Regions from separate parts of the Pseudoalteromonas sp. NGC95 genome, predicted to be linked through region 3. Evidence: predicted binding sites of a transcription regulator. Region 3 holds the regulator's gene; each other region holds the start of a gene.

Region 1 (10,865 bases), on a different contig from region 3:
TTACCCAACTTATGCCATGTTATCGGCATATACGTAGGATACTTTAGTATAAATCTAAATTAAATATTCACCTGAACAGACTCTACACCATCTACTCGCGCATTTAAAACTTTACCTGATTTTTTGTTTTTTATTTGTATCTGTTCGCCCAAAGTACCGTCTTCTAAAGCAATACCTGTGGTTTTAATTCTAAGGCCTCTAAGGTTAGCGTAAATATTAACAGAGTCACCTTTACACACCATACAAATTTGGTTTAGTAATACTGGCATACCACTTCTAATATTTCGTTTACTTCTGCTGCCTATTAGCATTTTGGGGTCATCTAAGTACTGTATTCGTACAAAGTGAGTTGGTTTCATTTCAATACTTAAATGCGATTTAGTTATTACTTCACCGCGGGTTAAATTAGCAGTAGCAACAACAACTGGAGCCATTTCAACAACTCTTACATGAACGTATTGAGCCCACGTTTGCGCATCATTGCACTTGGCTTGTAAGGTTACTTGGCGGTTAAATGGTGGCTCATCGGATGTTGATAATTCAAGCTCAGTATTACAGACACGATCAGGAATGCGACTATCTAAAGGCAGTGCACTTAATTGAGTATTAGTATTTTGCAATGTACCAATCTGCTTAGCTATATAAGCAACGGCCATGTCTTGTAATAAATCTTTACTAAACACTTTAGCTTGCAAAGGGAATACAAAGCACAAGCTAGTAACAAAATAAAAAACACTGTATCTTCTGATTTTTTTTAACAAACTCATAATGTTTCGACTATGCTTATGGTTTCAAACAGGGTATAAATATTTTGCGTCAAAAAGTAGACGCACCCGCGATGTTATGTAGCTTTATAAATAGAAAGCAATTATCGTTCCGTATTATTTGTTTTCTTTAGGAGATTTGAATGGCAGGCATTTTAGACTCAGTAAACCAACGCACACAGTTGGTTGGGCAGAACCGCCTAGAATTACTTTTATTTAAGCTCAGAGGGCGTCAGCGTTTTGGTATTAATGTATTTAAAGTGAGAGAAGTGCTGCAATGCCCTCCACTAACAAGCATGCCAAAATCTAATCCGTATATTCGTGGTGTTGCACATATTCGTGGTCAAACCATTTCAGTAATTGATTTATCAATGGCTGTAGGTGGGCGCCCAATCGACAACATTAAAGACAGCTTTATAATCATTGCTGAATACAATCGCTCTGTGCAAGGGTTTTTAGTGGGCGGAGTTGAACGTATTGTAAATATGAATTGGGAAAAAATAATGCCACCGCCATCAGGTGCCGGACGTTATTCATACTTAACAGCAGTGACCGAAATCGAAAATGAATTAGTCGAAATTCTCGATGTAGAAAAAATTCTCAACGAAATTTGCCCAGTGAACACAGAAGTAAGTGCTGAAGTTGCACAAAGTGGCGATATTCAAAAAGATTTAGGCGAACGTATCGTATTTATAGCAGACGACTCTGCTGTTGCGCGTAATCAAGTTAAACGTGCCCTAGAGCCGTTAGGCGTGCAAACAGAGCTTGCCAAAAATGGTAAAGAAGCACTTATAAGATTAAAAGAAATAGCAGAGCTTGATTGTAAAAACGATATTACTGAGCGAGTAGCGTTACTTATCTCAGACGTTGAAATGCCAGAAATGGACGGCTATACCTTAACAGCTGAAATAAAAGCAGATCCCAAACTTGCACCTTTGCATGTTATTTTGCATACCTCTTTGAGTGGTGTTTTTAACCAGGCTATGATTGAAAAAGTCGGGGCGGATGACTTTATTGCTAAATTTAACCCAGACGAATTAGCAACAGCGGTTAAAAAGTGGGTTCATTGTGATTAACAAAAATAGGTGCTACTAACTTGAATAATAAAGATTTGCAGCAAAGTGAATACGACCAGTTTCGTTCGTTTTTAGAGCAGCAATGCGGCATTGTTTTAGGTGAAAACAAACAGTATTTAGTTAAAAGCCGACTTGCTCCGTTAATGACTCGATTTAATGTGGGATCTTTATCTGAGTTGGTTAGTAAAACTCTCGGGCCTCACGAGCGGCAATTAAGAGCCGCAGTGGTTGATGCAATGACCACAAACGAAACGTTGTGGTTTAGAGATCAATACCCGTTTGAGTTGCTCCAAAATAAGCTTTTTCCTGAGTTTAAAGACTTAAGAAGGCCTTTAAAAATTTGGTCTGCTGCCAGCTCATCAGGACAAGAACCCTATTCAATAGCTATGTCAGTAGCTGAATTTAATACTAAGCAACCTGGTGTGCTTCGTATGGGTGCACAAATTATTGGTACCGACATATCTAATACCATGCTTGATATGTGTAAAAATGCAGAATATGACGCGCTTGCACTTGCCAGAGGGTTATCTGCAGAGCGTCGTAAAAAGTTTTTTAAAGACAGCGGCAATGGTATGGCACAAGTAAACGATACAATAAAAAAACAAGTTAGTTTTAGGCACCTGAATTTGCTTGATTCTTACGCGTTAATGGGCAAGTTTGATATTATTTTTTGCCGTAATGTACTTATTTATTTTGCGCCTGAAATAAAAGCTAAAATTATTAATCAGTTTGCACAAGCATTAAACCCAAAAGGGTACTTATTTTTAGGAGCGTCAGAGTCCCTAACTGGCCTAAGTACTGAATATGATATGGTTAGATGCAACCCCGGTATCATTTACCAAAAGAAATAATTAAGTTAATTCATTTCCCTAAAACGACGCACCAAGCGTCGTTTTTCTATTTAGATACATAGTCTTATAAAAATATAACACTTCCTAATATTAATGGCTTATTTTTTGCTTTATTCATGGGTAAGTCAATTTTTTGGAGAAGGTTATGGCTATCAGTTTTGATAAAGCATTAGGTGTGCATCCGCAAGCCATGTTGATCCGTTCACAGCGAGCTGAATTAATTGCAACTAATATAGCTAATGCTGATACGCCTGGCTATAAAGCAAAAGATATTGATTTTGCCTCTGCGTTAAAAGCGGCAAGGTCAACCCAGCAAAGCGGCAATACTATGGTAAGAACTAATGATAAACACATTGGTGGAGGTACTCATAGTATGGGCAGTTCAGAATCATTTCGTTTGCCAAATCAATCAGATACAGGTGATGGTAACTCGGTTGATATACAAGTGGAACGAAACTTGTATACACAGAATGCTATGGAGTATCAGGCCAGCTTGCAATTTTTAAGCGGCAAATTTAAAGGCCTGAACAAAGCTCTCGGTAGTCAAGGATAAAAATTATGAGTTTATATAATGTTTTCGATATTGCAGGTTCGGGTATGAGCGCGCAAAACGTTCGCTTAAATACTACAGCTAGTAATATTTCTAATGCGAATACCATTAGTTCATCTCAAGACAAAACGTACCGAGCGCGCCAACCTGTATTTGCGGCTGAGCTAACAAAAGCTTCAGCATCAGCAAGTAACCAGCAGGGCTCCGCAGTTGGTGTTAAAGTTTTGGGCATTGTTGAAAGCGATGCTCCATTACAAATTGAATATAACCCAAACCATCCAAGTGCGGATGAAAATGGCTATATCTATAAACCCAACGTTAATGTTGTAGAGGAGATGGCAAATATGATTTCTGCCTCTCGTTCTTACCAAACAAACGTGCAAGTTGCTGATGCAGCAAAGCAAATGCTAAGTAAAACACTGTTGCTAGGGCAGCGGTAACTGAGGGTAGGTTATGAGTAACGATATTAGTACATCTTCATCCTATTTAGATTCTCTGCGCTGGCAAGAATCGCAAGTAGCGACCAGCGACAATGAGAGTGATGCGTTAACACAAGAAGATTTTTTCTCTTTGTTAACTCAGCAATTATCGTTTCAAGATCCCAGCAACCCTGCGGATAACGATCAAATGATTGCACAAATGACGAGCTTCACAATGGCTCAAGGTATTAGTGATTTGAATTCAAATTTTGATACGTTGGCTACTTCGATGACATCGAACTCAGCCCTGCAAGCTTCAACGCTTGTAGGTAAGCAGGCTTTACTTGAGTCAAATACTGTCGATTTAAATGAATCAGGTGATGCTAAAGGGTCTATCGTTGCCGAAAGTGCAGTTGAAAGCTTAACGCTTAGTGTAACTGATGCTTCTGGACAGTTAGTGAGAACAATTGATATGGGTTCCCAGGCTGCCGGCGCTGTTCGCTTTGTTTGGGATGGTAATAATGAAAGCGGTGAGCGTTTGCCTGAAGGCGAATACACGTTATCGGCACAAGGTAGTACCAATGGTCAGTTTTCTAGCTTGCCTATTGCAACTTTCAAAAATATTGAAAGTGTAAACATTAACGGATCAAGCGGCATCATTGTTAACACCAAAGAAGGTGCGGTTAGGTTAACCGACATTGCAGAGATTGCGTAACAAATTTAATATTTCTTGCCTGCCAGCAGGCCACAGATTAACAGGTTAGAGGTGAACTATGAGCTTCAATATTGCATTAACCGGCCTAGCTGCCGCACAAAAAGATTTAGACGTAACTGCAAATAATATTGCAAACGTGAATACAACAGGTTTTAAAGAGTCGCGCGCTGAGTTTGCTGATGTGTATGCATCGTCAGTATTTAGCTCTGGTAAAACTAAAAATGGTGATGGTGTTCAAACCGCTATGGTTGCACAGCAGTTTCATCAAGGCTCACTGCAATTTACAAATAACTCACTTGATTTAGCGATCACTGGTGAAGGTTATTTCGCGATGAGTGAAGACTTAGGTTCTCAAGATTTTTCATATACTCGTGCAGGTGCATTCAAATTAAATGAAGATAATTTTGTAGTAGATGCTAAAGGTAATTTTTTACAAGGTTTCCCTGTTGATGAAGCTACAGGTGCCACTACATCAGTAAGTTTGAGTACTTCATCACCATTACAAATACCGGATTCGTCTGGTTCTCCTCGCGCAACAAGTAAAGTGTATTCATCATTTAACTTAGATTCACGAGAAACTCAACCCACAGTTGATACTTTCGATTCAAATACAAGTGCTTCTTATAATAGTTCTACATCAACTACAGTGTATGACTCATTAGGTGAGCCACATGTTTTACAGCTGTTCTTTGTAAAGCAAGACCCAGAAAATACACCAAACGAATGGGACGTTTACGCAACTTTAGACGGGAAAAATTTTGGGACAGATGGAGTTGAAACAGTCGCAGGTTCACATACCCCTATAGATACTTTTGAATTTACATCAGCAGGTTTGCCTGATGTTGAATTACCAGCTATAACGTTCCCTGATATAGACCTAGCTTCTGATGCGACTACAGGTTTGACTTCTCTTTTAACTAATGGTGCAAGTTTTCCTGATAAAGTGTCAGTCAGTTGGCGTGATGAAGCGGGAACAAGTAATAAAGTACCTACCCAGTTTGCAGGTAACTTTGAAGTAAAAGCACTTGAGCAAGATGGCGCTACCGTTGGCCGTTTAGCCGGGATTGACATTGGTACTGATGGTAAGGTAGTTGCGTCTTACAGTAATGGTGACTCAACTTTTTTAGGTCAAGTTGCTATGGTACGCTTTTCTAACTCACAAGGCTTACAGCAAGTAGGTGATACTGCTTGGAAAAAAAGTTTAACATCGGGTGATCCCATTGCAGGTGAGCCAGGATCAGGTACTTTAGGATCGATAAACTCATCAGCACTTGAGCAATCAAATACTAACCTTACAAACGAGCTTGTAGACTTAATTACTGCACAGCGTAATTACCAAGCAAACTCACGTGCGCTTGAAGTTAACTCAACTATTCAGCAAAGTATTTTGCAGATTCGATAAGCTAAACCCTATTAAATATATTAGGCTGCATTTTTGCAGCCTTTTTTATAAGTCCTCTTTGCAAGCCCTTCTAAATACCTCTCAATGTTGCGTCAAATTTAATCTGGCATCTATTTTGCATTTGTAAGTTCAGAGATTTTTTATGTGAGTCGATACTATGGACAAAATGGTCTACATTGCGGCCTCTGGCGCTAAGCAAAGCCTACAAGGGCTTGCTTTAAAAGCCAATAATTTGGCAAATGCAAATACAACGGGTTTTAAAGCTGACTTTGCGCAGGCGCGTTCTATGCAAGCGTTTGGCGAAGGTTTGCCTACACGAGTATTTTCAATGCAAGAGCGTCCGGGTTCTAACATGGTATCGGGTGGCATTGTTCAAACCGGGCGAGACTTAGATATCGCGATGAGCGATAACGCATGGCTTGCTGTGCAAGATGCCTCCGGTAATGAAGCTTACACAAAAGTGGGTACGTTAAACGTTACTGCTCAAGGCATGCTCGTAACCAGCCATGGTCGTCAAGTTATTGGCGAAGGGGGACCTGTTATTTTACCCGTCCCAGTCGAAAAAATAGGGTTTAGCCAAGATGGCGCTATTCAAGTTCGACCACAAGGCGCTCCCGCTAACTTTTTAGAAGAAATAGACACGCTTAGAGTGGTAGAAGCAAATAGCTCACAGCTCGAAAAAGGTAACGATGGTTTATTTAGACCAAAAGCAAATGTAACAGTAGATACCTCTGCCAATGTAAAAGTTTTAAGTGGTTCGCTTGAAATGTCGAATGTGAACCCTGTTCACGAAATGGTCGACATGATAAGCCACCAGCGCCAATTTGAATTACAAGTGAAATTAATGAAAACAGCTGAAGAAATTGACGAGCGTCAAGATCAGTTATTACGCATAGTTTAACTTTAAAATGAGGACACGATTATGAATCCAGCATTGTGGATCAGTAAAACTGGGCTAGACGCTCAACAAACCGATATATCGGTTATCTCAAATAATTTAGCGAATGCGAGTACCGTAGGTTACAAAAAAAGCCGCGCTATATTTGAAGATTTACTTTATCAAAATATTAATCAACCAGGTGGTCGTTCATCGCAAGATACCGAAATGCCATCGGGCTTAATGTTAGGTGCGGGAGCTAAAGTTGTAGCTAACCAAAAAGAGTTTACGCAAGGCAACATGCTAACCACCGAAAACTCACTAGATTGGATGATTTCTGGTGAAGGTTTTTTTGAAGTACTGCAACCAGATGGCAATATTGCTTACTCGCGCAATGGTCAGTTTACTACCGATGGCGATGGACGCATTGTAACATCGGGCGCAGGTTACGTTATTCAGCCAGAAATGAATGTACCTGATGACGCGCAATCAATTACGGTTTCGCAAGACGGTGAAGTATCTGTGCGTGTTGCAGGCCAAGCCGATAACGTGGTCATTGGTCAGCTTACTATTAGTGATTTTATTAATCCGTCGGGTCTTGAGCCAATCGGTCAAAATCTTTATACCGAAACCGCTGTAAGTGGTGCGCCGGTACAAGGTAATCCTGGTGTTGAAGGGTTAGGTAGCATTATTCAAGGCTCGCTCGAAACATCAAACGTAAATGTAACTGAAGAGCTCGTAAATCTAATCGAAACTCAGCGTATTTACGAAATGAACTCAAAAGTAATTTCGGCCGTTGACGAAATGATGAGTTATATCAATCAACAGCTTTAATAGAGTAGGGGGAATTATGCGTAATATTATTTTATTTGCAGCGGGCACATTATTTTTAAGTGGCTGTATGTCTACGCAAAATAGTGAGGTAGTGCAGGACGACCCTTACTACGCACCTATGTACCCCGAGCCTATTTTAGAGCCGCTGGTAGCTACAGGTTCATTGTTTAATACTCATACATCAAACGACTTATATTCTGATAAAAAAGCGCTACGTACTGGCGATATAATTACGGTTAAACTGCAAGAGTCTACTCAAGCAACAAAGGCCGCTAAAACAGAAACAGACAAAGAAACTGACGCAAGCTTAGACCCAGTGATTGGATTAGGTGGTCTACCAGTAAATATAGGTGGCGATAGCATTCAGTTTGGTATTGGTAGTGATTCGTCGTTTACGGGTGATTCAAAATCAAACCAGTCAAACAGCTTAGTAGGCGATATTTCGGTAAATGTAATGCGTGTTTTACCTAACGGTAATTTAGTTATACGCGGCGAAAAATGGCTAACGCTTAATACCGGCGAAGAGTTTATTCGTCTAGAAGGGCTAGTACGCCCTCAAGACGTAAGCGCCGATAATACGGTTGAATCAAACCGTATTGCTAATGCACGTATTCAATACTCAGGTAAAGGGCAAACGCAAGAAGCGCAAAGTCCTGGTTGGCTTACACGTTTCTTTAGCAGTTCGCTGTTTCCATTTTAGAGGGTAACAACATGAATAGCCTTAAAGCTTTATGTTTAGTTGTGTTATTAGGTTGGCAGTTTACTGCCAGTGCTGAGCGCATAAAAGATGTGTCTATGGTTGAAGGCGTACGCTCTAACCAATTAGTTGGTTATGGCTTAGTGGTTGGTTTACCGGGCACTGGCGAGCAAAACTCATACACACAACAAAGTTTTAGAGGCATGTTGAACAGCTTTGGTATTACGCTACCTTCAACTCAAAGTCCTAAAATTAAAAATGTTGCCGCTGTTGCTGTGCATGCAGAATTACCTGCATTTAGAAAGCCCGGGCAAACAATAGATATTACGGTTTCTTCCATTGGTAGTGCAGGCAGTTTACGTGGTGGCACTTTACTACAAACTTTTTTAAAGGGTGTAGACGGTAACGTGTATGCAATTGCACAAGGTAGCTTAATTGTCGGTGGCTTAGGGGCACAAGGCCTTGATGGTAGTAAGGTTGTAATTAACACCCCTACAGTTGGTCGTATACCAAATGGCGCAACAGTTGAACGCACTGTAGAAAGCCCATTTATGCAAGGCGATTACATTACCTTCAACCTAAACCGCCCAGACTTTACAACGGCAAAACGCCTAGAAAAAACAATTAATGACCTAGTTGGCCCAAATAGCGCACAAGCAATTGATTCTGTTTCTATCCGTGTTATTGCACCACGCGATGCATCCCAGCGTGTATCGTACTTATCGACACTCGAAAACTTAGAATTTAAGCCAGCTGATATGGCCGCTAAAATTATAGTTAACTCGCGTACCGGTACAATTGTCATTGGCAAAAACGTTAAACTTCAGCCTGCGGCTATAACTCATGGTGGCTTAACAGTAACAATTGCAGAGCAACAAAATGTGTCGCAACCAAACCCGCTAGCAAACGGTGACACCGTTGTTACTCAGCAAAGTATTATTGATGTAAACCAAGACGACTCGCGCGCCTTTGTATTTAATCCAGGTGTAAGCCTTGACGATTTAGTTCGCGCAATTAACGAAGTAGGCGCAGCGCCTGGTGACTTAATGGCTATTTTAGAAGCACTAAAAGAAGCCGGCGCAATTAACGGGCAGTTAGTTGTTATATAAATAACTCAAGTCAATAAATAACGTATTACTTAAGCTCTATATTTTTGAAACAAGATATAGGGCTTTTTATTTACAGCAACTTAAGTTTATTATTTTTATCTTCCTCGTTTTATCGGTAGTGGCTCAATTTTTGCATTTTTAACTGCATTATTCATTTTGTGTCAAAAAGCCGATGGAAACTAATCACCTCGATAAACAAAACTTTTTTGATTTAGGCAACTTAGATTCACTTCGTAAAGAAGCCTTAACCAGTGGCGATGCATCAACTGATGCTTCTAAAGCTGCGCTTAAAAAAGCGGCCGCACAATTTGAAGCTATTTTTACGCAAATGCTGCTCAAAGGAATGCGCAAAGCTAACGAAGCATTTGAAGACAAAGACAGCCCATTTAATTCAAGTGGCGTAAAGTTTTTTGAAGAAATGCACGACCAGCAACTTTCAACAGAGCTTTCTTCAAATGGCTCGTTAGGCCTTGCCGATTTAATTGTTCAGCAGTTATCGCCTGAGTCTAAAAACTTTATGCCAGGCTCTGTACTTAGAACAACCAACGATATTTTCAGCGATACACAAGTGGGATCTGCTCTTCCTCATGAGCAAAAAAATAAGCAACCCGATCTTATCGTTAATAACACTAAAGCCGATATTGCTGAGCCTAAAGTCGATACTGCAGAGTCTAAAATCGATAGCCCAACATTTAAAAATGCAGAAGAGTTTGTAAGTTCAGTGTGGGAACACGCTAAAACTGCAGCGCAAAAAATTGGTTTAAACCCAGCGGTAATGGTTGCACAAGCGGCACTTGAAACCGGTTGGGGTAAGCACATTATTAATAGAAGTGACGGTGGTAGCTCAAATAACTTATTTAATATTAAGTCAGATAAAAGCTGGGAAGGCGATAAAGCAAGCAAAGTAACGCTTGAGTTTGAGCAAGGTACACCCGTTAAAAAACAAGCCAGCTTTAGAGCCTACGATTCAATTAAAGATAGCGTGAACGACTTCGTTGATTTTTTAACGCAAAACCCGCGCTACAAAGAAGCATTACAAAATACAGCAAAACCAAATGACTTTTTAGATTCATTACAAAAAGCAGGTTATGCAACCGATCCAAATTATGCCAGCAAAATAAAAAAAGTGCTCAATAGTAGTCAGCTAAAAGACATTGCGGCAAACGTGATCCGCCAAGGAGTAGAGTAACATGTCGTTTAATTTATTAAACATTGCCAGTTCTGGGGTTAGAGCAAGCTCGGAGCTACTGCAAACGACAAGTAAAAATATCGCCAATGTTAATACCGAAGGCTATGTGCGCGAGCGTACAGAGTTTACTACTATGGTTGATAACCAAGTAGGGCGGGGCGAAACATACCGATTATTAAACGAATTTGCTCAGTCACAGCTAAATCGTGATACCTCAAATAAATCGTTTTTCGATCAGTTTATTACTGAGGCTAATCGAGTTGATACTATTTTTTCTGAAGAGTCGAATAATCTATCAACTGGTATTAACTCTTTATTTAATAACGTACAAGAAGCGCTAAATCAGCCGTCGTCTACCGTTGCTCGCTCATTAGTAATGACA
Region 2 (10,865 bases), on a different contig from region 3:
CCCAGCCATCGCCATACCCACTTTTTGCACCTGTTTAGGTTCTAAGTGTTTAAGGATTTGCGCGGCATCTTCTTCTGATAAACTCAAAAGTAATATAGCGGCTTTATCTACCCCATCTAGCTTATCAACATCAAAGGCTGGCGGGAGTTGTTTTTGTTCTTGATCAGTCATCTTCTGTTAACCACGCTTTGACTACTTGTGATGATAGTTCTGGTTCGTTAGCTACAAGGGCACGAATTGCTTTAAGTAAGTCTTCGTCGCCATGTAAATCCGGTAACTGCAGTGTACCATCACTTGAGAAACCAACCGAAGCAGAATCAAAGTCTTTATTTAGCATATCAAGCGTGTTGTCGCCAATATCTACGCCTGAACTTAATGCATCTTCGTCGTATTCTTCTAGTGTATCGTCTGGGTAAATTAAGCGTTTAAGCATTGGTTTTACTACTGCCATTATCAATACAATGATAACTAAGGCGCCTAATACAAGGCGGGCTATTTTCATAAACCAGTCTTGTTCCCACAGTGGCACTTCTATTGCTAAATTTGTTTCTTCACGTACAAACGGCACTGTCACGACTTCAAGTGCATCACCACGTTGCATATCAAAACCTACACCACCTTGTAGTAAGCGACGAATATTTGACAATGCCTCTACCGAGCGTGGAGTCATGGTTGTTTCACCGTTTTCTCCCACTTTAGCGATGTAGTCAACAGCAACTGATACGCTTATTCTACGTATTACACCACTTTGCTGGCGCTTATGAGAAATTGTAGTGTCGAGTTCATAATTACGCGTGGCTTCTTTGTGGCTGCGTGTTGGTGACGTAGCTGTGCCTGCACCACCTTGCCCTGCAACCTCAGGAATGTTCGAGTTTAACGGTGGCTGATTTGTAAGCGCACCTGGAATACCAACAGCTAGGCCGCCAATATTATTTTCTTCAAATGTGGTTTCACTTCTTACCGCTGGTAGGTCTGGGTTATAACGCTTTTGAGTTTCCTCAATCGAGCTAAAGTCCATACTCAAATCAACTTGAGCTGTATAGTTTGCAAGCCCAACAACCGGTATTAAAATACTGTCTATTTTTTCAAGGTACTCTTGTTCGCGCTTACGTTCTAAATCGTATTCTTTACGAGAGCGTGCTGCTAATGAGCTTTGCGAACCTGAATTTAGTAATCGACCATTTTGATCGGTAACAGTAACTCGCATAGGCTCTAAACCCTGTACTGCAGAAGCAATCATATCAACAACAGAATCTACTTCTTCACGGTCAAGTGAGCGACCACGCTTAAGCGTTAATACAACTGTAGCTGATGGTTTTTTCTCTCTGCGGGCAAATACGTTTTCTTTAGGAATGGCTAACAATACTTTAGCACGAGTAATATTATTAAGCTCTTCAATGGTGCGGGCAAGTTGTTGCTCGCGGCCATGTTTTAGGCGTTCGCGCTCTAAGCGTTGGCTTACACCAAAGCCCATATCTTGCATAATTATATCAGAGCCAGATGCAGGGCCTTGCTCTAACCCTTCGCGGGTCATTAACAATTTAATGTTTTGGTATTCGCTTTCATCAACCGATACAACATTGCCATCTAGTTGATATTCAATTTGTTGCGCATCTAAAAAGTCGAGCGTTTGAATCAGCTCTTCAGTTTGCATTTTGCCTAACGGGCGCATATCTGGCTGACGAGCCCAAATAATAATGAAAATCGCGATAGCTAAACAAATAGCCAATGCTATAACCAATGTTACTTGGCGCAATACATCAACACCATTTAAAGCACTTAAGTAGCCTGACTTTTGTTCTTGTTGATCATCACCACCACTTTGGTCAATACCGCCACCAGCAAGTGCTAGGTCTGTAGATTGGTTAGATTGCGCCACAATAATTCTCCACTACCTAATTAAACAGGCATGTTCATGATTTCTTTATAAGCTTCAACAAGTTTATTACGAACCTGTACTGTAGCCTCAAAAGCAACTGACGATTTTTGAGAAGCAATCATCGCTTCAGCAAGCGATACACTTCGATCCCCCATCTCAACTGCTGTTACTTTTTGAGCGGCATCTTGTTGTAATCCATGCACTGAATTTAGTGCATCACTTAGCATGTCGCCAAACTGGGAAGTAGAAGTAGGTTGAACTTGAGTCGGCAATTTATTTATTTGATTATTACGGCCGGCTTCTAAAGCCATTGATTGCATTTCTTGAAATACAGCACTGTTTTGAATTTTCATAATTTATCTCTGACACGCAGTGAACTCTTACAAGTAATAAAGCACAAAGCATGCCAAATAATTAATCATTAAAATACAATAGGTTAACTTTAATTTGTGTTAGTCAGAGTTTTGACAACCCTAAGTTCGTAGCGCAAACTTAGGGTTTATAGGAGGTTATGCAGGAAGTGAAATACCTAAATCGCGCATTTGCGCTAGTTTATAACGTAAAGTTCGTGGGCTTATTCCCAACGTTTCGGCAACGTCTTTACGCTTGCCTTGGCAACGTGCAAGGGTTTCTAAAATAATGCGATGCTCTTTGTCTTTAAGCTCATCTTTATAGCTACCGGTATCCGCCGCAAGTAAACCTTGTTTGGGCTCATCCTCGGCATGCGATTTTTCATCATAATATGCAGAGCTTAGCGTGCTTTTATCAACGCCTTTATCTGCGTGAGCTAATTCTGTTGGCGATACTGTTTGCGCTGGTGCCAATGATGGCTCCATAACAAAGTTATTAGATACTAAGTTTTCGATAAAAATAGCATGCTCGTTTATTGTATCGCCACTTCGCAGTATAAGTGCACGCTGTATAACGTTATCAAGCTCGCGCACATTACCAGGCCACGCGTGAGCCAGTAACTTTTGCTCGGCAGCTTTATCTAAATACGCCATAGGCTCTTTGCTTTTACTTATATGGCGCTCAATTAAATGCTTAGCCAATACAATAATATCGCCAGGGCGTTGGCACAATGGACGCCACATTAGTGGAAAAACATTAAGCCTGTAATATAAATCCTCTCTAAACTGATTTTCAGACACGGCTTCTTTTAAATCACGATTACTGGTTGCCAAAATACGTACATCGAGCTGAATTGTTTTACGACCCCCTAAACGCTCAACTTCACGCTCTTGCAGTACGCGTAACAGCTTAGCTTGTAGCCCTAAGTCCATCTCAGTAATTTCATCAAGTAAAATAGTGCCGCCCTGTGCTTGCTCAAACTTACCCGGACATGCTTGAATCGCGCCCGTAAAAGCTCCTTTTTCGTAACCAAATAACGTGGCTTCGAGCATATTTTCGGGAATCGCCGCGCAGTTAATCGCCACAAATGGCTCATTACATCGGCTCGACTTATCATGAATATAACGAGCAAGTACTTCCTTACCCGAACCACTTGGGCCAAGTACCATCACACTTGCATCAGAGCGTGCTACTTTACTCGCAAGCTCCAATAATTGAATACTAGTTGGGTCGGCAACGATAGGTCCGTCGGTTTCTTTTGCTTTTTCAGGCAAATAACGGCTCACCATATTTAACAGCACTTCAGGTGCAAATGGTTTAGCCATGTAGTCAATTGCACCTAGACGCATGGCTTCTACCGCATCGTCAATTGTGGCATACGCCGTCATCATCAATACAGGTAAATCAGGGTGGTTTAATTTAATACTGCGTAGTAAATCAAGGCCACTCATTGCGCCCATTTGCACGTCGCTTACAACAAGCGAAAATTGATCTTTTTTAAGCAATATCATTGCTTGCTCAGCACTGTTAGCTGCAACACATTCAATACCCGACATTTCAAGGGTATCTATTAAGGCTTCACGAAGCCCTGCGTCATCTTCAACAACTAAAATAGTGTTACTCATAATGCCCCCTCTAGTTTAGATGTTGCCTTAATAGGCAGTAACAAGCTAAAGCAGGCACCACCCTGCGTATTATTAGTCACATCAACACGGCCTTGGTGCGCACTAGCCACCGAACTCACTACAGCAAGCCCTAAACCTGTGCCCTGACTTTTGGTAGTAAAAAATGGTTCAAAAATTTTATCGCTTTGGCTTAAATCAACACCTGGGCCATTGTCGCTCACACTAATACGAACCATATCTAAATCTTTTAAATCTCTTTGTGCACTTATTTTTACTTTTGCGCCGCCGCCAATAACTTGAATACTATTGTGCACAAGATTTTGAATAGCACTGGCCAATGCCGTTTTATTACCGACTATTTGTATATCTGGCTCTGGTAAGCTTACATCCAGTTCACTTTCATTAAGTGCAACCATCGCATCAGCGCCCGCTTTAACTTCTGTTAAAAGCTGCTGCATTGAAACTTGCTCAACAACTTGCTGATCGCCACTTTTGGCAAATAACAGCATGTCGTTTACTTGAGTTTCTAAATCTTTTAAACGCGACATTAACTTTGTTTGAAAGTTATCGCGAGATGCTTCGGGTAAGCGCTTTGATCCTAAATTAGCAGCGTACAGCATAGCGGCTGAGAGCGGTGTACGGACTTGATGCGCCAGTGACGCAACCATTTTACCCAGCGCGCTTAATCGCTGCATATGTGCAACACGTTTTTGTAAACGGCGAGTTTCGGTTAAATCCGTCATTAAAATAAGTTGCCCAGGCTCTGGTGCTAAAGCAGTAATATCAAGCTTTATTAGGCGCCCGTCTTTTAAAGACACTTCGTGACCATCATCTTGATGTGGCCTAAAAGAGCGCTGAATAACATTAAACCAGCGTTCGCCTTCAAGTGGCTCGCCAAGCATATCAATCGCTATTTGATTCGCTTTTGCAATCAACCCTTTGCCATCAAGTACAACCACGCCTGCTGGCATGGTATCAACCAAATGCGAAAGCCAACTTGCTTGCTTGCGCAGATCGCTTAATTCACCAATGTACTCCTCTTGAAGTAAACATGGGTTATACTGATTTGCAGAAAAAAACTGTGGTTTTAGCACGCTAGCAAGAGCCATAATCAAATCTCGAATTGATGTAGATACATGTCTAAATGCACGATTTATACCAAAATTTATTTACATACTTATCATTAAGTTACATCAATAATTTGAGCGACATAAAAATGACGCACACAAAAAGGAATAATAATGAGTGAGCAAATAAAGTGCCGTTGCCCGTGGCTCGACACCACTAAACCCGACTACGTTATTTACCATGATGAAGAATGGGGCGTCCCCCTTTACGATGATACAAAGCTGTTTGAATTTATCACTCTTGAATCCGCGCAAGCCGGCTTAAGCTGGTACACAATTTTAAAAAAACGCAGCGGTTACAAAAAAGCATTTGCTAATTTTGATGTAAAGAAAGTGGCACAATTCACACAAGATGACGTTGAGAGACTAATGCTTAATGAAGGGATTGTGCGCAATCGCTTAAAAATTTCGGCAACTGTTAACAACGCAAAGCGCTTTATAGAAATACAAGAAGAATTTGGAAGTTTTAGTAACTACCAATGGCAGTTTGTGGGTAATAAGCCGATTATAAGTAATTTAAATAACGTTGAGGACTACCCAGCAATTACAGAGGCATCAACCGCATTTGCGAAAGATTTAAAAAAACGGGGTTTTAAGTTTTTAGGCCCTACAACGGTTTACGCTCATATGCAGGCCTGCGGTATGGTTAACGATCACAGTAATGATTGTTTTAGAAAAGAAGAAATTATTAAGGCTTTAAGTGGGTAAGTGATTTATAACCATAAAAGTGATTTGTTCACAAAGAGGTTAAGAGACGCTGCGCTTTAGAGAAGGAGCCTGTAACGCGTAAGTTGACAATGGCTTCTCATTTAGCCTCGTTTTTTCTCTTTGTGAAATAGCGTTTTATTTAAATGATTAAAAGCTACGCTTTTCACGCGAGCAAGTCTAGCGTCTACAACAAAAGTAAAAACCGTGTAGGTGCGAATTTACTTCGCGCTCTTGCTAATATTTTTGAAGTAAAGTGCGGTATAAAACCGCACCTACAAAACGAGGGGTTATTTATCTACTGTGTTTGGCCAATTTATAACTAAACACTGACAGCTGCTTTTAAACCTTAATCTCTTGAGAGATTATACTTTTTCATTTTCTCAACGAGTGTGGTTCTGCGAACACCCAATATTTCTGCAGCGCGAGCTACAACGTAATCATAGCGCTCTAAGGCTTGGGTAATTAAGCTAATTTCAAGCTCTGCTAAATAATCTTTAAGTTCAATACCATCATCTGGCAATAGCCCACTACCCGTTTGGCTAAACTCAGCGTCTGGCTCACTTTCGTAATCGCTAAAGCCTGTGCTAAATATGTCGTTAAAGGCGTCTTTTTCCATTAACTCTTCAGGGTATTCTGGCTCGTAGGCTTCAACTTCAATGTAACGATATTTGTTAGGTAAATCAGGAATATCAACCACTTTTTCAGGAAACATAATAACCATACGTTCCACTAAGTTAGCAAGCTCACGAATATTACCAGGCCAGGCATGTTCTTTTAAGCTCTCAACTGCGCGCTCTGTAAACTTAGCGGTAGAACCAGTCTGGTCGTTAACACGGCGCATTAACTCTTTTAAAAGCAGCGGAATATCATCAGCACGTTCACTCAGCGATGGGTTTTCGATAGGAAATACATTTAAGCGGTAATATAAATCTTCCCTAAAACTCCCCTCTTCAATCATTGTTTCAAGATTACGATGTGTGGCTGCAATAACGCGTACATCAGCCTGAATAGCCTTTGTACCACCAACACGTTCGTAGCTGCGCTCTTGCAATACTCGCAGCAACTTAACTTGCATTTGCAGTGGCATATCGCCTATTTCATCTAAAAATAGCGTCCCACCTTGAGCTAGTTCAAACCGCCCTTTACGAGCCGATATAGCACCAGTAAACGCGCCTTTTTCGTGGCCAAATAGTTCACTTTCGAGCAGTTCAGCCGGAATAGCACCACAGTTAACCGGTACAAACGGTCCATTAATACGCTTTGAAAGCAGGTGTACATTACGGGCAACCACTTCTTTACCAGTACCTGATTCACCTAAAATTAAAACATTAGCGTCGGTTTTTGCCACTTGTTCAATTAAAAAGCGAACATCTTTTACGGCCTCTGTTTCACCAACTAGCCCGTCAAAGGTTTTATGTGGTTTAGTATGCTTATGTTCATTAGGCAGCATACGTTGATACTGCTGGCAATCATGAAGTAACTGAGTTGTCACTTCGTGATTAAATGGCTCGCAAATAAGCCCCACCACATTAGCGATACTTAATAGTGGTTTTAGCGTTTCGCCAATTAATAAAAACGGTAGAGTTGGATAGCGTTTAATTAAGCTTTCGTGGTCAAGTGATTGCAACGCTCCTAAAATAATCATGCATTCTTGTTGCTGATATTTTTTGCACTCTTGCTCAAAGCTTTCTTCGCTTAATAGCTCAGAAGCTTCACCAATAAAGCTAAGTGAAGCATTTAATCCTATTGCGCGGTTGTTATTATTATCTAAAATCAAGATCATATTTAGCGAGCCGTACTTTCACTAATTTGTATAATTAGTTAAATTGTAAGCCAGTTCAGCATGGATGCAAGCGATAGCGGCAGTTTTTTGACATAAACGCCAAAAAACAGACGGGCTAGTTAAGTCAATCATACTTAATAGTTAATTATTAAGTATGGGTTATAGTTTTAACTCAGTCATTACTTAACTATTACCTAACTATAACTTAGCCCTAAAAATTAATTTACTCGGCTATAAAAATGCTATTGTTAGTAAATAAACTCAATTATAAATTTAAGTTGAAGTTACAAATGCCGATACATAAATAAGTGAAAATGCTTGGCATTAATATTGCTTTGTTTTTATAAAAGTATAAAAGCTTTATTGATTTTTTATATAAGTTTTTATAATAGCTTTCACATAATTTTATCGTTTTAAATTTTAGGATTTTCCCATGGCTCATGTCTCAGTAAAAAAATACGGTCAAGTTCGTGCTAGTAGTATTGCCGAAATGGCTCCTTACGAACAAATAAACCTTATATTCAGTAATATTATCGGTCGCTTAGCAGCAACAAAAGGGTTTATTGAGCGCAAAGAAATACAAAAGAAGGGTGAAAACATTTCAGCCTGTGTTTTATTATTTGGTGCACTGCAAGACGCACTTAATTTAGAAGTAGAACAAGACCCTAGTATTTCTAACAATTTATTGGCACTTTACGATTACTGCCAACGCCGTTTAACGCAAGCGAACATAAACAACGATATTGAAGCAATTATTGAAGTATCAAGTATTGTTAAAGAAATTAAAGAAGGCTGGGATAACATTCCGCTAGATCAACGAAACCCTGCAGTTTAATTTAAATTATGGAATCGCCAACATCTTCAGAGCCACTAACGAACTACTCTGAGCTCATACAAACGTTGCTCAAAAATATTGAAGTATTAGTAAATGAAAATAACGCAGACGAAGCTAAGCTTTTTTTAGACACTTTAAATGCTAAACTAAAGCAATGGTGCGAAAGTAGCGAAGGTCCAAGCGCAGAGCAATTAGAATTAATTCAGCTTCGTATTAATACTATTTTAGTAAAAGCGAATAGTGCAAAAAACGAGTCATCTAAAGCTATTATTAAACATAAAAAGTCAGGAAAGGCGATAAAAGCTTATAAAAACACCTAGTAAACAGACCTAATAAACTACCTTTATGCTAACTAAATACATGACTATAGCTTACTATTTGAATCAAAGAATAATACACACAAAAAACCGCTAAATTTAAACTTAGCGGTTTTTTATTAAATCTATAATACCTTTAACTCAGCTATTAATTTGATTGCCTAACTACGCCTGGCATATTCTCTAATTGAGCTTGAACATAACTACTGGTGTTATTGAGGCTCGCCACTAATAAATCCATCGCATTATATTGAGCATATAAGCGAGACGATAGCGACTCCATTTTACTGGCAAGGTCCAAGCGATCATCATCTAAATCATCTAGTTGATTTGTTTTACTATCTATTCGGTTTTGTATGATGCCGTCAGAATCTGTATAAAAGCTCATTAGGTCATCAAACGACTGTGCAAAGCCATCATCGTCATCGCCTACAAAAAACTGTTGCACTAGATTTACGTTAGCGTCTATTTGCTCATCCAGTGTTTCTGTATTTAGGGTTAAAACACCATAGCGGTCTGTTTCTATTCCTAACTGCGAAAGCGATAATGAGTTACCATCACCTAAGTCAACTGACTCGGTGATTTCACTACGTAACTTTGACATAACACCACGAAGTAGTGAATCCCCCGCCATAACGCCTGCGCCATCCGCACTCGATGCACCTAAGTTATTACTAAGCTCTAACAGTTCGTTATAGCTTTCAATAAAACTATTTAAGCCTGTTTTAATATTATTGTTGTTTTCGGTAACCGATATATCACTTAAGTCGTCGTCAGTGGCATGCAACTTTTTAGCGGTAATATCCACGCCATCAATCACATTAGTAAATTCATTGGTATTGCTTGATACAGTTAACGTGCCATCAATCGTTATTTGTGCATTTTGTGCAGCATTAACTTGCGTTAGGTTAGTTGTATGATTAGCTGGGTTTGCGTCTGATACATCATAAGCTAACCTAGATAGGCCACCTGTATCAGTATTATTACCGTCATCGTCTTGTACGGTAATTGTAATTGCGTTGTCTTCGCCCGTTTCTTTACTGGTAAGCACTAAATGCTGACCGGTATCACTGGTTATTATAGTTGCAACTACAGAATCATTACTATCACTGCCAGTAAAAGGACCGTTATTAATTTGGTCTCGTAAATCTTCTAAAGTGTTTGTAGCCGATAAAACCGTAGAAAAACTATTTGCACCAGAACCGATTGTAATTACGCCAGCTCCAATTGACTCGTCAGCTGCAAATGCAGGGGAAGATAATTTGTGAGCTTGTGCTAATGCGTCTACTTTTACGTTGTAGCTACCAGGCTGAGCGTCTTTATCTGAACTAATTGATATAAAATCATCATTGCCAGATGCTGTTCGCTTTTGATAGTTATCACTATCACCTAGTGCTTCCATTGATGTTTGTACTTTTTCGAGCGCAGACTTGAGTGCGCCAACAGCTGAAATATCCGTAGTTAACTTACTTTCTGTAGTATTTAAGCGAGCTTCAGCGGGTGCTTGTTCAGCATTAACTAGTGCATCGACGATATCTGACACTGCTAACCCAGAACCTAACCCATTAAATGTAATAGACATACCTTACCTCTTTAAATACTCAAAAATAAACTAACTTAGTATTAGTAATTCAAACTACCGACTAAACTGTTTGATCAATTAAAATACCTGCCGACTCTGACAATTTAGAAACTAAGCTCAATACTTCCTCAGATGGATATTGCTTAATAACTTCACCGCTGTTTTTATCTAGCACTTTAATGACATCGCGACCTGAATCTTCATCAACTTTAAATTGCAAACTTCGGTTCATTTCGCCCATAAAGTCCTGCAATTGTTGCGCCATTTGTTCTAGCTGTTCGCGCTCTAACGGCTGAGCTTTTTCATCTTGGTTATTATTGTTGTATTGATTTTGCTGTAACTTTTGTTGATTTTGTGCATCCACCTGCTTTACATCATCAACCGATCGCTCAGTTAAAGAGTGAGCAGCTTGCCCTACTTGCTTATTATCACCAGCAGTAGGAGTCGGTGATATTGTAACCTCTGCGTTTGAAGTAATTGTATTCATAACAGATTCCTATTTTTCATTTAATTAAACCAACAATAGCTTAGTTTATATTCTTAAACCACAAAAGGAGGTAGCTAAAGCCACCTCCTTTTTTTGTAAAACTAATACTGACTTTATGTACTAGCTAGCTAACCAATAAGCTATTGCTTTAGCTTATTAACCTAATAAGCT
Region 3 (10,865 bases):
TCAAGAATTAAAAGACAAACTCAACCTTAGCGATGAACAAATTGCTTATATCGGTGATGATGGTCCTGACATGCCCGTTATGGAATTAGTCGGCTTTGCTGTTGCAGTAAATGATGCCCATCCACTTATTAAACGTTTATCACACTATGTAACGCAAATGCCTGGCGGCTTTGGTGCAGTAAGAGAGCTCACCGACTTACTTATGCTTGAAAATGGTAAAGCATTGACTACACAAGGCACTAGTTCATGAATGCAGCGCGCATAATATTAAGCGTTTTATTCATTAGCTGTATGGTTTGGCTTTGGTACCCTTATTTTACACAAACAAATATTGTACCTCAGACTGAGCCTGAAGTTATTGCCAAGCCTGATTACATAGCCATAGAACTCAAACAAACAGCCTATGACGAACAAGGTAAAATTAGCCACAAAGTCACTGCGGCTAAAATGGAGCTATATCAACAATTAGGTTTTACGTTTTTTGAAAAACCTATTTTTACTTTATATAACGAAAAGCAAACGTGGCAAATAAATGCAGACGAAGCAACATTATATGAAGACAAACAATTAATTTTAGAAGGCAATGTGGTTGCCAAAAACTTAACCGATAACGCCATGATAGACAAAATCAATGCTGATAATATTCAAGTAGATATAAAGCTATTAACAATGCGTTCGGAGCAACCCGTTATCATTACTGGGCCCAATTTAAAAATCACTGGTAAAGGCCTAGAAGCCGACTTAAAAACCGAAGTGATAAAACTAATTAACCATACGCGAACCATATATTATGACCAATAAAATATTAAAATCACTTATTATTCCTACACTTATACTAGCGTTTAATAGTAGTGCTGCAGAGCAAAACACGCAACCGGCTGCAAATCAAATTTCAATAAGCGCCGATAAGCAAGAAGGTCAATTAAAAGCTAATGTCGGGATTTTTGAGAAAAACGTTGAAATTATTCACGGTAACCGCCGTATCACAGCCGACCGCTTAGAAGTACATAAACGCGATGAACTTGGCGATAATAAACAATTATTAATTGCTACAGGTAGCCCTGCGCACTTTGAAGAAAAGCAATCAGATGGCACGACTATGAGCGCCAGTGCTGACGAAGTACGTTATGATGTATCTAAGCGTTTTTTAACGCTTGTTGGTAATGCACAAGTATCGCAAGCGGGACAAAAAATAAATGCTAAAAGCATTACCTACGATATAGAGCAGCAGCTAATCAGTGCCGAAAAAGATGAAAACTCAACTGACCGCGTTCACACAATTTTAGTGCCAATCGAGACTAAAAAAAGTAAAAAAAGCGACAAAGGTCAACCATGAGCACATTAAAAGCAGAGCTATTAGCAAAGAGCTATAAAGGCCGTGAAGTTGTAAAAAACGTCGGCCTTGAAGTCAAAGCTGGCAGTATTGTTGGCTTACTTGGCCCTAACGGCGCAGGTAAAACTACCACGTTTTATATGATAGTAGGACTTGTACCTAGCGACAAAGGTAAAATATCGATAGACGATAACGATATTACTCTTTTACCTATGCATAGTCGTGCTAGATTAGGCATTGGCTACTTACCGCAAGAGTCTTCAATATTCAGAAAGCTGACTGTTTATCAAAACTTAATGGCCATTTTAGAAACGCGCAAAGAGTTAAATAAACAAGCTAGAGAAGACACTCTCGATAAATTATTAGATGAATTTAGCATACAACACATTCGTGATAGCCAAGGTATGGCATTGTCAGGAGGCGAACGTCGTCGTGTTGAAATAGCACGTGCGCTGGCAGCAGATCCTAAATTTATATTACTGGATGAACCATTTGCAGGTGTTGACCCTATTTCGGTATTAGACATAAAGAAAATAATAGAACATCTTAAAAATCGTGGGATTGGTGTATTAATTACCGATCATAACGTAAGAGAAACCCTTGATGTTTGTGAAAAAGCCTACATTGTTTCTCATGGGGAGCTGATTGCATCAGGTACTCCAGAACACGTATTAAATGATAAAACAGTACGCGATGTTTACTTAGGCGAGCAATTTAGGCTGTAACATTTACGCCATGTCTTTAAGCATCTGCTAGTATTAATTATAACAACATAAAAGGATTGTTAGAGATACATGAGGCAATCACTACAGCTGCGCATGGGCCAGCAACTTACAATGACTCCACAGCTGCAACAAGCTATTCGTTTGTTGCAACTCAGTACATTGGATCTCCAGCAAGAAATACAAGAAGCTCTCGACAGCAACCCGCTATTAGAGGTTGAAGAAGCAGACTATTCAGAAGACGCTGCAGGTAAAAACGAGCAAAAAGCAGATACAGATGACATAACTGTTAGCGCATCTGCCGATGATGCTCCAAGCGAATACGAACAAGATAGTGGTGAAGCACTTGCAAAAGACACGCTAAGTGACGACATGGCTATGGATGTTAGTTGGGATGAGTACATGAGTGCCGCCCCAGCAGCATCATCGGGTCCGATGCCTGAAGACGAATCAATATACCAAGGCGCCTCTACTGAAACGCTCCATGAGTATTTAATGTGGCAGTTACAACTAACGCCATTTAGCCCTACAGACGAAGCTATTGCTATTGCTATTGTAGAAGCCGTCGATGATTCAGGTATTTTAACACTAAGCTGCGAAGAGATTTTAGAAAGCTTTAATCAAGAAAACGAAGATGATAACGAAGTCGAACTTGATGAAATTGAAGCTGTATTAAAACGCATCCAACTGTTTGATCCTGTTGGTATTGCTGCACGTAGTTTACAAGAGTGTTTGTGTATTCAGCTTAACCAGTTTGATAAAGAAACACCTTACATTAATGAAACAAAAATGATTTTAACCGAGCATATTGATTTATTAGCTGCTCGTGACTATCGTACATTAATGAAGAAAACTAAGCTCAAAGAAGAAGAGCTTAAAGAAGTAATGACATTAATACATACTCTTAGCCCTAAACCTGCAGATACTATTGTAAGAGAAGAATCTGAGTATGTTATTCCTGATGTGTCAGTTAAAAAAATTAAAGGCCGCTGGGTTGTTGAGTTAAACCCAGATAGCATGCCTAAAATTCGTGTTAATAGCCAATACGCGGCAATGTCTCGCACTGTAAAATCCAGTGGTGACAGCCAGTTTATTCGCTCGCATTTACAAGAAGCTAAATGGTTTATTAAAAGCTTAGAAAGTAGAAACGACACGCTATTAAAAGTAACAAATTGTATTGTTAAGCAACAACAAGGCTTTTTTGAACACGGTCCTGAAGCCATGAAACCAATGGTTTTAAATGATGTTGCTGAAATGGTAGAAATGCACGAATCAACAATTTCGCGCGTAACAACCCAAAAGTATATGCACACACCCCGTGGTATATTTGAGCTTAAATACTTTTTCTCAAGCCATGTAAGCACCGAAAACGGGGGTGAATGTTCATCTACAGCAATCCGTGCGCTTATCCGAAAATTAATCGCAGCAGAAAACTCAGCAAAACCATTGAGTGATAGCAAAATAGCGGATATATTGGCTGAGCAAGGAATTAAAGTAGCGAGACGTACAATCGCAAAATACCGCGAATCTCTGGCTATTCCACCGTCAAATCAGCGTAAAAGTTTGATTTAAGACGCAAAAAAAAGAGGGTAATGCTTATGCAACTAAACTTAACTGGTCGTCACGTAGAATTAACCGATTCACTAAGAGACTATATTAATACCAAATTTGCGAAGCTAGAAAGACACTCTGATCATATTAATAATGTTCATGTCATTCTCGATGTAGAAAAATTAAATCAAAAAGCAGAAGCCACCATACACGTAAGCGGTGCTGAGCTATTTGCCTCTACAGAACATCAAGATATGTATGCCGCCATTGACTCGTTGATCGACAAGCTCGATCGACAAGTAATTAAACACAAAGAGAAGCTTGCTCGACACTAATATGATGAAATTAAGCTCACTTATATGCCAGGACTGCAGCAAAGCTGCGGTCCTTTTTAATAGCAAAAAAAGAATTTTAGAGTTCATTAGCGAACTTGCTCACGACAAACTTCCGTATTTACCGCAACAAGATATTCTTAATGCTTTAATGAGCAGAGAAAAATTGGGTAGTACAGGTATAGGGCGTGGCATTGCCATTCCTCATGGAAGAATGAGCGGTGCAGAAGAGCCTTTGGCTTTAGTGCTCGTTAGCGAAACTCCAATAAATTTTGATGCAATCGATAATCGCCCTGTTGATATTTTCGTCGCACTCATCGTACCAGATGGCGATAACCAGCAGCACTTAAAGACTCTAGCAACCATTGCTGATAAACTAAACAACAAAGATTTTTGTAAACAGTTACGCAGTGCAAAATCAGATGCTGAGCTTTACCAAGTTATTGTCAATCAATCATAGTTTTATAAAGGGTGTTAAATGGAGTTAATTATCATAAGCGGCCGTTCTGGTTCTGGAAAGTCGGTTGCTTTACGCGTTGTAGAAGATTTAGGTTATTATTGCGTAGATAATATTCCAGTTAACTTGCTTCCTTCATTAGTTCGCAGTGTGTCTGATAGCTACGATAAAATTGCTGTTAGCATTGATGTGCGGAACATCCCTAAACAACAAGATGAATTTAACGATATTCTTGAATACTTGCCTGGCTTTGCAAAACCTACGTTATTTTATTTAGATAGCGACGATCAAACATTGATCAAACGTTTTTCTGAAACTCGTAGATTACACCCACTATCAATTGACTCGTTGCCTCTTGATTTAGCCATCAAAAAAGAAAAAGAATTACTTGATGTATTAATCACCCGCGCCGACTTTATGATAGACACGACTGATTTGAGTGTTCATCAACTCGCTGAATCTATTCGTGAAAAGATTTTAGGTAAAAAAGATAAACAACTAATTGTCACGTTTGAATCGTTTGGTTTTAAACACGGCATACCAAAAGAAGCTGATTATGTATTTGATGCACGCTTTTTACCAAATCCACATTGGGAACCTGAATTAAAACCTTTAAATGGGTTAGATCAACCCGTTAAAGATTATTTGGCCAATCACAGCATAGTGCAAAAATTCACATGGCAAATTCAAACATTTGTACAAACATGGTTACCGCACTTAGAGCGAAATAACCGCAGTTATTTAACCATTGCTATTGGGTGTACAGGCGGACAACATCGCTCTGTATATTTAGCGCAAACTATTGGTGAAAGTTTTGCAATGACACATCCCAATGTGAAAATTCGCCATCGCGAACAAGAAAAATAATATAGCTGAATAATCACCTGTTCAGCTTAGGTAGAGTAAGTTATGCATTGTGAAGACACTTTTTTAATAAAAAACAAATTAGGATTGCACGCCAGAGCAGCCACCGTGCTTGCCCAATTGGCAGTGCAGTTTGATGCGACAATTACATTATTTCAAGATGACAAAGAAGCTGCAGGCGATAGCGTACTTGCACTAATGTTACTTGAAAGTAGCCAAGGCAAAGAAGTAAAAGTTGTATGTAAAGGCCCCGATTCTGAGCAAGCTTTACATGCTGTTGGAGAATTAATAGCACAACGTTTTAATGAACAAGAATAAACAGTTATAAAAATAATGCTCGCATTACTAATGCCCCAACTAAAACAGATATATAAAATAAATACGGTTAGTGACGCCAGTTAACTCACCTCTCCCCATAAAGTAATATAAAAATTTATAAAGGACGCCAATGCCTGAAGCTTTTGAACAAGATTACCCACTACAGCAACTAAAACAGGTGACTAAGTCACTCAATAGTGGTCAATTTGTTCAAGTTAGGCGCATGCTCGCAAAAACAGCTCCTTGTGATACCGCATTATTATTAGAATCATCACCGCATAAAATTCGCCGACTCCTTTGGCAGTTGGTTGATCCTGATGTGCAAGGCGATGTTCTTGAAGAACTCTCAGAAGATGTTCGTTTAGGCATTATTGCCCAAATGGAACCTAAGCACATTGCAGCCGCAACAGAAGATATGGGCCACGATGACTTAGGTGAAGTATTACGTAGTCTGCCAGACACCGTCTATAAAGACGTTGTTAGCGCGATGGACATTCAAGACCGTGAACGTGCAACACAAGCACTTTCGTATCAAGAGCGTTCTGCTGGCGCGCTAATGAACACCGATACGGTGACCATTCGCCCTGATGTTACGCTTGATGTTGTACTTAGGTATATTAGGCTACGTGGCGAGTTACCAGAAGGTACCGATGACTTGTACGTTGTTGATAAGCATAACTGCTTTATAGGCGCTTTATCGCTGAGTACATTATTAACTAACCCGCCAGAAAAGATTGTTCGCGATTTAATGGATGAAGATTGTGAATCCATTCCAATCTCAATGGATGAAAGTGAAGTCGCGCAATTATTTGAACGTCATAATTGGATATCGGCCCCCGTAGTTGATGATAACGATCAGCTCCTTGGTCGTGTCACTATCGATGACATCGTTGACGTAATCCGAGAAGATGCTGAGCATAGTTTATTGGGCTTAGCCGGTCTTGATGATGAAGAAGATACCTTTGCGCCAGTACTAAAAAGCTCTAAAAAACGCTCAGTCTGGTTAGGTGTCAACTTACTAACTGCACTTGCAGCTGCTTTTGTAGCTAGCTTTTTTGAAGGCACTTTAGATGTGCTCCCTATTTTAGCTGTACTAAACGGTATTGTCCCTTCTATGGGCGGTGTTGCAGGTAGCCAATCATTAACGCTTGTTATCCGTGGTATTGCGGTAGGTCATATTAATCAAACTAACCAACGTTTCTTGATGATGAAAGAGCTTGCTATTGGCGCGTTAAACGGTGTTTTGTGGTCGTTGTTAATAGCAGGTGTTATTGCCCTATGGCAGTGGGACTTTATGCTTGGTGGCGTACTCGCCTTCGCTATGTTTATGAACTTAGTGGTGGCAGGTGTTGCTGGTGCGAGTATCCCTATTATTCTTAAAAAGATGAATATAGATCCCGCTCTTGCAGGTAGTGTAGTTTTAACTACAATTACAGACATTGTGGGTATATTCGCCTTTTTAGGTACTGCTACCTGGTTGCTGGTTTAAATTAGAAACTTTTGCAAATAACTAAAGTAAAAAACACTTAGAGTAAAGCTGCAACTATGACAACGGATACCAAAAATAAAAAAGACACACCTAAAAAAACGCCAAAACAAAAAGGCTTATCAATATTAAAAAGTGTGTTGATATATGGTTTCATATTTTTCGTAATTTATAACGCTGTAAATTGGTGGCGACAACCTGTTATGCCAGCAAATCCTCAATTACAATTAATAGATTATAAAGGGCAAAACATTGATTTGTCAGCAATGAGCCAAGATAAACCAACACTTGTCTATTTTTGGGGAACTTGGTGCCCTATTTGTAGTATTACCTCCCCTGCCATAAACGAACTCGCAAACGAGAATAACTACCCTGTAGTGAGCATCGCAGTAAAATCAGGTTCGGATCAAAAACTACATGAGTATCTAAATGATCATGGCTACAGTTTTACCACTGTCAACGATCAACACGGTGAGATATTTGCCGATTGGCAAGGGCAAGTCACGCCATCTTATATAATCTTAAAAGATAATAAAATGACGCAAGGGCTAACAGGCATTCAGCCGTTGTGGTCACTTAAATTACGTTTGTGGTTATCATCAACGTTTTAAGAAAAAACTAACTGCAAGTATATAGGCACTAAATACGTGCTATCTCAAGAGGGGTTTCTAAAAGCTCGCTCTTTATCACCTACAATAATATAGATAATAAAGAGCAAGGTTTACTTAATTTACGCATGAAAAGGGCTTAAAAACTCTTGGCGTAATTAAACTAATCTACTAGTTATTAATAGATTGAATCACTAACGTGTACTTTGACGATTACCGCCTACTTTTGGTTTAGTGTTTGCCTTTTTAAATTGGCTAAAACCGGTATGTCGCGTTAGTGCCGGACGTCCGCCTTTACTGCCACCTTTACCTGCTTTTTCATCACGCCCTTCTTCAGGCACTAAACAGTTAGGCCCTTTACCAATTAAATTAGCTTTACCCATTTTACGCAGTGCTTCACGTATCATCGGCCAACCTGCTGCATCATGGTAGCGTAAAATAGCTTTATGTAATCTACGTTGGCGAGCACCTTTAGGTACTGGAACAACTTCTGTATTGTTTTTTATATTACGTAAAGAGTTCATTTCTGTGTGGTAAATAGTCGTCGCATTAGCCATCGGTGATGGGTAAAAATTTTGTACCTGATCAAGCTTAAAGTCATTCGATTTAAGCCATAAAGCCATGTTTACCATGTCTTCATCTTTTGTCCCTGGGTGAGCTGATATAAAGTAAGGAATTAAATACTGCTTTTTACCGGCTTCTTTAGAGTACTTATCAAATAATTCTTTAAATTGATCGTACGCCCCCATACCTGGTTTCATCATTTTTGATAATGGACCATCTTCTGTATGCTCTGGCGCTATTTTTAAGTAGCCACCTACATGATGCGTTACTAATTCTTTAACGTAACGCGGGTCGCGTACAGCTAAGTCGTAACGAACACCGGAAGCAATCAATACCTTTTTGATACCCTTAACTTCACGTGCTTTTTTGTATAAGTCTATTGTTGGCGTATGATCTGTATCCATATGCTTACAAATTTCAGGATACACACATGATAAACGTCTACAGGTACTTTCTGCCTTTTTGCTAGTACAACGCAGTTTATACATATTTGCCGTTGGGCCACCTAAGTCAGAGATAACACCAGTAAAACCGGGTACCTTATCTCTAATCTGTTCAATTTCTTCAATAATTGATTCTTGCGAACGGCTTTGAATAATACGCCCTTCATGCTCCGTAATTGAGCAAAACGAACAACCTCCAAAACAGCCGCGCATAATATTAACTGACGTTTTTATCATGTCGTAAGCAGGAATTTTAGAGTCGCCGTAACTTGGGTGAGGAATACGCTGATACGGTAAACCAAACACAGCATCCATCTCATGTGTTTCTAATGGGTATGCTGGCGGGTTTACCCAAATAGAACGATCGCCGTGTCGCTGAAACAGTGCTCTTGCACAACCAGGATTTGTTTCTTGATGTAGAATACGCGAAGCGTGGGCGTATAAAGGTTTGTTAACACTTACTTGCTCATAAGCAGGTAACTTAACGTAAGTTTTTTCCCATGGCTTAGGTCGCGCAGGCTGAACCATAATTGGTTTTGCAGCTTCTGCCTTTAAGTCTATACCCGCTTGTTTAAATTCAGATTTACTACAGCCAACATCATCAGCGCCGTATGGATTTGGAATTGGATCAATTTTACCAATTTTATCTATAGCGGTGGAGTCACTTCCACGCCAACCTGGTAAAGGTTCTTTTCTGATAACAGCCGTGCCGCGAATATCTTGAATAGTATCCATTGTTTCGCCTGCGGCAATACGGTGTGCAACTTCAACTAACGGACGCTCTGCGTTACCGTAAATTAAAATATCAGCTTTTGCATCAAACAAAATACTACGACGTACTTTTTCTTGCCAATAGTCGTAATGAGCTATACGACGAAGACTCGCTTCAATACCGCCAATAACAATTGGGATACCTTTGTATGCTTCACGGCATTTTTGCGAGTAAATCATTACGGCGCGATCTGGACGTTTACCACCTACGTTATCTGGCGTGTAAGCATCATCGTGGCGCATACGCTTTTCAGCTGTATAGCGATTGATCATTGAATCCATGTTGCCAGCTGTTACACCAAAAAATAAATTCGGTCTGCCTAGTTCCATAAATGCATCTTTAGAGTCCCATGCTGGCTGGGCGATAATACCTACTCTAAAACCTTGCGCTTCAAGTACACGGCCAATTACCGCCATACCAAAACTAGGATGATCGACGTACGCGTCGCCACTAATTATTATTATGTCGCAGCTATCCCAGCCAAGTGCATCCATTTCTTCACGTGTAGTTGGTAAAAATGGCGCGGTGCCATAACATTCAGCCCAGTATTTAGGGTATGAAAATAAGGCGCGCTTAGCTTTGAGTGTGCTCATAATTGTGGCCGTAGAATAACAAAAGGCGCGAATTATACCCTACTAAATTGTTTATATATACAAAGTAGTCAAAGCATATCGCGCCTTAAATTCTAAATCGTTCATTAGCTTAAATAATAAGTTAATCTTTTTAGCGTTTATTTATAAATTCTATTAATTCATTTTCAGGCATGGGTTTAGCATACATAAAACCTTGTACTTCATCGCATCCTAAATTTTTTAAGAACTGGGCTTGCTCTTGTGTTTCGACCCCTTCAGCAATCGTTTTTAAGCCCAACTTAGCACCAAGAGATATAACTAAGGCAGCAATAGCGCCAGTGTCATCATTTGGTAAATCTTTAATAAATGCACGATCTATTTTCAACCGATCCAAAGGTAAACTTTGAATGTAACTCAGCGACGAAAAACCAGTACCAAAGTCATCAATAGCAACTTCCATTCCGAGTTCTTTTAGCTCACTTAGCGTACTAATAACCGTTTCCAGCTCATCCATTACTACGCTCTCGGTGATTTCTAATTCTATGTTTTTTGGCTTAACACCATATTTTAACAATGTATTTTTAACAGTTTGCGCATAACCTTTTACTTTAAACTGTGGGACAGACACATTAACAGCAATACAAATTTCTGTGCCCATATTTTCTAGGCGCTTTTGCTGTTGGCAAGCTTGTTCTAATACCCACTGCCCTATATCAACAATTAAGCCCGCATCCTCTGCAAGTGGCACAAACACAGCCGGCGATATATACACGCCATCACTTGCCGGCCAGCGTAATAATGCCTCACATCCAATTAGCGATAAGTCATCTAGTGCAAGTTGAG

What was found. The regulator sigma-54, encoded in region 3, starts transcription at its own class of promoters, with help from an activator protein. The targets are predictions, from matches to a motif close to GTTGGCACGNNNNTNGNNT.
Region 1: the regulator sigma-54 is predicted to act here: its motif matches at 5,880-5,898, upstream of I6E70_RS06995 (flagellar basal body rod protein FlgF).
Region 2: the regulator sigma-54 is predicted to act here: its motif matches at 7,791-7,809, upstream of fliS (flagellar export chaperone FliS).

The regions. Positions count from the first base shown of each region.
Region 1 is NZ_JADYWR010000005.1:226,906-237,770, reverse strand. It holds gene flgA (flagellar basal body P-ring formation chaperone FlgA) at 60-767, opposite strand; gene I6E70_RS07025 (chemotaxis protein CheV) at 908-1,840, shown strand; gene I6E70_RS07020 (CheR family methyltransferase) at 1,861-2,691, shown strand; gene flgB (flagellar basal body rod protein FlgB) at 2,837-3,244, shown strand; gene flgC (flagellar basal body rod protein FlgC) at 3,250-3,681, shown strand; gene I6E70_RS07005 (flagellar hook assembly protein FlgD) at 3,695-4,375, shown strand; gene flgE (flagellar hook protein FlgE) at 4,434-5,777, shown strand; gene I6E70_RS06995 (flagellar basal body rod protein FlgF) at 5,935-6,678, shown strand; gene flgG (flagellar basal-body rod protein FlgG) at 6,700-7,488, shown strand; gene flgH (flagellar basal body L-ring protein FlgH) at 7,505-8,188, shown strand; gene I6E70_RS06980 (flagellar basal body P-ring protein FlgI) at 8,200-9,294, shown strand; gene flgJ (flagellar assembly peptidoglycan hydrolase FlgJ) at 9,467-10,483, shown strand; gene flgK (flagellar hook-associated protein FlgK) at 10,485-10,865, shown strand, end outside.
Region 2 is NZ_JADYWR010000005.1:210,143-221,007, forward strand. It holds gene fliG (flagellar motor switch protein FliG) at 1-171, opposite strand, end outside; gene fliF (flagellar basal-body MS-ring/collar protein FliF) at 164-1,879, opposite strand; gene fliE (flagellar hook-basal body complex protein FliE) at 1,900-2,232, opposite strand; gene I6E70_RS06915 (sigma-54-dependent transcriptional regulator) at 2,389-3,855, opposite strand; gene I6E70_RS06920 (sensor histidine kinase) at 3,852-4,964, opposite strand; gene I6E70_RS06925 (DNA-3-methyladenine glycosylase I) at 5,097-5,690, shown strand; gene I6E70_RS06930 (sigma-54 dependent transcriptional regulator) at 6,037-7,473, opposite strand; gene fliS (flagellar export chaperone FliS) at 7,907-8,308, shown strand; gene I6E70_RS06940 (hypothetical protein) at 8,317-8,628, shown strand; gene fliD (flagellar filament capping protein FliD) at 8,774-10,207, opposite strand; gene I6E70_RS06950 (flagellar protein FlaG) at 10,269-10,694, opposite strand; gene I6E70_RS06955 (flagellin) at 10,851-10,865, opposite strand, start outside.
Region 3 is NZ_JADYWR010000001.1:202,894-213,758, forward strand. It holds gene kdsC (3-deoxy-manno-octulosonate-8-phosphatase KdsC) at 1-250, shown strand, start outside; gene lptC (LPS export ABC transporter periplasmic protein LptC) at 247-801, shown strand; gene lptA (lipopolysaccharide transport periplasmic protein LptA) at 791-1,336, shown strand; gene lptB (LPS export ABC transporter ATP-binding protein) at 1,333-2,058, shown strand; gene I6E70_RS00970 (RNA polymerase factor sigma-54) at 2,128-3,627, shown strand; gene hpf (ribosome hibernation promoting factor) at 3,654-3,941, shown strand; gene ptsN (PTS IIA-like nitrogen regulatory protein PtsN) at 3,946-4,398, shown strand; gene rapZ (RNase adapter RapZ) at 4,417-5,262, shown strand; gene I6E70_RS00990 (HPr family phosphocarrier protein) at 5,305-5,577, shown strand; gene mgtE (magnesium transporter) at 5,708-7,066, shown strand; gene I6E70_RS01000 (protein disulfide oxidoreductase) at 7,123-7,674, shown strand; gene I6E70_RS01005 (YgiQ family radical SAM protein) at 7,866-10,043, opposite strand; gene I6E70_RS01010 (bifunctional diguanylate cyclase/phosphodiesterase) at 10,174-10,865, opposite strand, start outside.